2 regions of the Arsenicicoccus sp. UBA6765 genome follow, and region 2 is predicted to be linked to the other one. Evidence: predicted binding sites of a transcription regulator. Region 2 holds the regulator's gene; the other holds the start of a gene.
The links. The regulator Rex, encoded in region 2, represses fermentation and respiration genes when NADH is low (regulators of the CRP and FNR family bind a similar motif). The targets are predictions, from matches to a motif close to CTTGTGAANNNNTTCACAAG.
Positions count from the first base shown of each region.

Region 1 (2,384 bases), on a different contig from region 2:
ACTACCGGGTGAGGACCACGACGGCGGGCACGACCACGCAGACCGCCAGCGCGGCCAGGGCGTGCACCACGGGGTGACGTCCCAGGGTCATCACGACCTCGTGCCGCACGACCCGCGCCCACGGCAGACCGACGGCGGGCGCGCCGGCCAGGAGCGCGGTGAGGCCGGCGCTGCGGGCCAGGTCGGCGACGCGAGGCACGTGGTAGCCGCTGGTCACCAGCACCCCCACCGCGGCCGGCCCGAGCAGGTCGGCGAGCAGCGCGCGCGTGAAGGCGACGTTCTCCTCGGTGGTGCGCGAACGGTCCTCCAGCACGATCGCGGCGTCGGGCACCCCACGGGACCGGGCGTGCTCGGCCATGGCGGCGGCCTCTGACCGGGGCTGGCCCGGTGCCTGCCCGCCGGACAGGACCAGCCGGACCTGCGGGTCCTCGGCGTGCAGGGCCGCCCACCGCTCGATGCCCGTGTCCATCCGGCGCGTCAGCAGGTCCGGCATCCGGCCGGCCTCGAGCCCGGACCCCAGGACGGCGACGTAGCGGGGGCGTTCGCGCAGCCGCAGGCGGGGGAGCAGCACGCCGACGGCGACGTAGGCCAGGGCGACCAGGACGATCCAGGCGGAGGTGGCCGCGAGGACGGCCGCGAGCAGGAGCAGGAGGGTCGCGAGCACGGCGGCGAGTCTAGGTCCGGGGGAGGGGAGGGCGTCATACGGCCGGTCCGGGTCCGTCACCGGAGATCACCCGCGATCGCGCCGGCGCGGGTCACGATCGGGCGACGATCTTGTGAAGGCGTGCACAAGTGAGGCTTGCCTAACGCGACATCGGTGCGGAGCCCTCCTAGACTCCCGAGGTGGTGCGCCTCCTGCCGGCCGTCGAGCGCGGCGGAGCACAGGAGTTGCCGACGACGGACGAGCGATGCGGAGTGGCTGTGACCTCTGGGACGATCCCACGACCTGACGGCGTGGAGAGCGCAGACGTCATCGTCGTCGGGGCCGGCCCCGGCGGCTCGGCCACCGCCACCCACCTCGCGCGGCACGGCCTGGACGTCGTCCTGCTCGACAAGGCAACCTTCCCCCGCGACAAGATCTGCGGCGACGGGCTCACCCCCCGAGCCGTCCGCGAGCTGGCGACGCTCGGCGTCCCCACCCGCGAGGAGGACGGCTGGATCCGCAACAAGGGCCTCCGCATCGTCGGCGCGGGGCAGACCTTCGAGCTGGACTGGCCGGAGAGCTCGGCCTTCCCGGGCTACGGCCTGGCCCGGGCCCGCGCCACCCTCGACGAGACCCTGGCCCGCCACGCCTCCGCGACCGGCGCCCGGCTGATGGAGGGCATGAACGTCACCGCTCCCGTCGTCGAGCGCGGCCGGGTCGTCGGTGTCCAGGCCAAGGTCATGCAGGACGGACGCGCCACCGGTGAGGTCCGCGAGCTGCGAGCCCCCGTCGTGATCGCCTCCGACGGTGTCTCGAGCCGGCTCGGCACCGCCGTCGGCCGGCAGAAGCTCGAGCGCCGCCCCATGGGCGTCGCGGCGCGCACCTACTACACGAGCCCGCGCACCAACGACGACTACATGGAGTCCTGGCTCGAGCTGTGGGTGCCCGAGGACCCGTATGCCGACCCGGCCGACCCCGACGCCAAGCGCATCCTGCTGCCCGGCTACGGCTGGATCTTCGCCCTCGGCGACGGACGGGTCAACGTGGGCCTGGGCATGCTCGACACCTCGCCCGCCTTCGGTCAGGTGGACTACAAGGACCTGCTGCGCCGCTGGGTGGCCACGCTGCCGCCCGAGTGGGAGTGCACCCCCGACACGATGACGGCGCCCATGCGGGGCGCGGCCCTGCCGATGGCCCTCAACCGTCAGCCGCTGTACGCCGACGGCCTGCTGCTCGTCGGCGACGCCGGAGGCATGGTCAACCCCTTCAACGGCGAGGGCATCGACTACGCCATGGAGGCCGGCCGGCACAGCGCCGAGGTGGTGGTGCAGGCCTTCGCCCGCAGCGACGACGCCGGGCGCGAGCGCGTGCTGCAGGCCTACCCGCGGATCATGAAGGACCAGCTCGGTGGCTACTACACGCTCGGGCGCGGCTTCGCCTCCCTGATCGGCCACCCCGAGATCATGCGGCTGGCGGTCAAGTACGGCCTGCCGCGGCGGACCCTGATGAGGCTCCTGCTCAAGGTGATGGCCAACCTCGCCGACGAGCACAGTCCCGCGCTGACCGACCGCGCCATCATGGCCCTCACCCGTCTGGTGCCCTCGTCATGACCGCCCGTGAGCGAGTGGGCGGGGCTGACCCTAGGATGAAGTCGCAGACCAACCGAAAGGGGTGCGTGGCGGGATGAGCATCAACCCGTATGTGCCGATCCTCTTCCTCTTCGCCCTCGGCATCGCCTTCG
Region 1 is NZ_DKGR01000017.1:294,722-297,105, reverse strand. It holds gene B4K29_RS04375 (acyl-CoA dehydrogenase) at 1-12, shown strand, start outside; gene B4K29_RS04370 (YdcF family protein) at 2-724, opposite strand; gene B4K29_RS04365 (geranylgeranyl reductase family protein) at 955-2,253, shown strand; gene B4K29_RS04360 (NADH-quinone oxidoreductase subunit A) at 2,333-2,384, shown strand, end outside.
Region 1: the regulator Rex is predicted to act here: its motif matches at 774-793, upstream of B4K29_RS04365 (geranylgeranyl reductase family protein).

Region 2 (2,384 bases):
CACGCCGCGATGTCCTTGCCCTGCCACGTGAACCCCGACAGGTTGCGCAGCGCCTTGAGGAAGGTCTCGCTGGTCAGGTCCTGGGCGGTGTGGACCGACCCCACGCGCACGTAGATGTAGCGGTAGACCACCTGGACGTAGCGCTGGTAGAGCTGCCCGAACGCGTCCTGGTCGCCGCCCTGCGCGAGGACCACGAGGGCGCGCACCCGCTCCAGCTCGTCGGGGTCCGGCCCGCTCCCACCGGAGGACGACCCGCCCCCGGTGCCGGATCCGCCCGGCGGGTCCGACAGCGCCAGCCACAGCGCGCTCAGGTCGACGGTGACCGACGCAGACATGGCGCCCCCCGCGTGCGGGTGGGCGCCGAGGAGTGCGGGGAGTCGCGTGGTCACCCGTAGGAGAGTGTCGCGATGCCGCGCCGTCGCGATGGTCTTGATAGGTCCTCCTGGCCCGAGCGACTCCCATTGCAGCACATGGCGGCTGCCCGGGACGAGCTTGCCGGGCCGGGACGTGCCGGCGCGTCCGCCCCGCGCGCACCGGCCCCCGTAGAGTCGGCACCGTGCACACCGACCTCACCAGCGCCCGCGTCGTCCTGCTCGGCCGCCCCGGCTGCCACCTGTGCGACGTCGCGCGCGCCACGATCCACGAGGTCGCCGGGGAGCAGGGGGTGAGCGTCGCGGAGTACTCCATCGATGACGACCCGGACCTGCGGGAGCGCTACGCCGAGCAGATCCCCGTGGTCTTCGTCGACGGGCGCCAGCACGACTACTGGAGGGTCGATCCCGCACGCCTGCGACGGGCGCTCGGGTGACGGCCGCACCGTCCTTTTGGGTGCCCGCCAGGCCGGGGCATACCCTGGACAACGGTGCCTACCCGCCGGACGGGGCGGGCAGAAGGGAGCCCCAGGGGCTGTGAAGGTCGAGGTCGCCGAGCGTCGTGAGCTGTCCGACGCCACCGTGCTCCGGCTACCCCTGTATCTCGAGGCGGTGGCCGCGCTCGCTGCCCGGGGGGTGGGCAGCGTCTCCTCCGAGGAGCTCGCCGCCTCCGCCCACGTCAGCTCGGCCATGCTGCGCAAGGACCTGTCCCAGATCGGCTCGCTCGGCGTGCGCGGCGTCGGCTACGACACCGCGGTGCTGACCGACCAGCTCGTGTCGGTCCTCGGGCGCGACGAGGTGCGCCCCGTCGTCATCGTGGGGATGGGCCGGCTCGGCCAGGCCCTCGCCTCCCACGGTGGCTTCGACGGCGACGGCTTCGAGGTGGTCGGGCTGTTCGACCACGACCCGCAGGTCGTCGGCGGCTCCGTGCTCGGCCTCGTGGTCCAGGACGTGGCCAGCCTCACCGACGCGGTCTCGGAGCACGGTCCACGCGTCATCGGCGTGGTCGCGACCCCCGCGTCGGCCGCCCAGCAGGTCGCGGACCTGCTCGTGGCCGCCGACGTCCGCGCCATCCTCAACTTCGCCCCCACGACCCTGCAGGTCCCGTCGACCACCGACGTGCGGGCCGTCGACCTGTCGTCCGAGCTTCGCCTGCTCGCCCACCGCTCGCGGACCTCGCCCGCGTCGGCCCTCGGAGGTGCCCCCGCGTGACCCTGCTCGTCATCGGCCTGTCTCACCGCAGCGCCCCCATCGACCTGCTCGAGCGCACGACGCTCGGCGACGACCGTGCCCAGACCCTGAGGTCCGTCCTCGCGACGAGCCAGCAGGTGCGGGAGGCGCTCGTCGTGACGACCTGCAACCGCACCGAGGTCTACGCCGACGTGCTCACCTTCCACGGCGGGGTGGGCGAGATCGGCCAGGCGATCGCCGACGTCACCGAGGTCGACGCCCTGGTGCTGCGCGACCACCTCTACGTCCACCACGAGGACCGGGCGGTCTCCCACGCCTTCTCGGTGGCCTGCGGCCTGGACTCCATGGCGATCGGCGAGAGCCAGATCCTCGGTCAGATGCGCGCGGCCCTGCGCGCGGCCCAGTCGCGCGAGGAGGTCGGGCCCGAGCTCAACGCGTTGTTCCAGCGGGCCCTGCGCGTCGGCAAGCGCGCCCACACCGAGACCGAGCTCGACGACGTGTCCCTGTCGCTGGTGAGCGCCGGGCTTGAGGAGGCCGAGCGACACGTCGGTCCGCTGACCGAGCGGTCCGTGCTCGTCATCGGTGCCGGGGCCATGAGCGCCCTGTCCGTCGCCACGCTCACGCGGTCCGGGGCCGCCGAGGTGATCATCGCCAACCGCACCCAGGCCAAGGCCGAGCACCTGGCCCGCGCGTATGCCGCGCGCACCGTCCCCTGGGCCGAGCGCGTCGAGGCGCTCGCCTCCGCGGACGTGGTCGTGACCTGCACGGGCGCGTCCGGTCGCATCGTCGGCCGCGAGCTGGCCGAGCAGGTCGCCGCCGCCC
Region 2 is NZ_DKGR01000019.1:20,188-22,571, reverse strand. It holds gene B4K29_RS05420 (sigma-70 family RNA polymerase sigma factor) at 1-389, opposite strand, end outside; gene B4K29_RS05415 (glutaredoxin family protein) at 557-808, shown strand; gene B4K29_RS05410 (redox-sensing transcriptional repressor Rex) at 909-1,583, shown strand; gene B4K29_RS05405 (glutamyl-tRNA reductase) at 1,580-2,384, shown strand, end outside.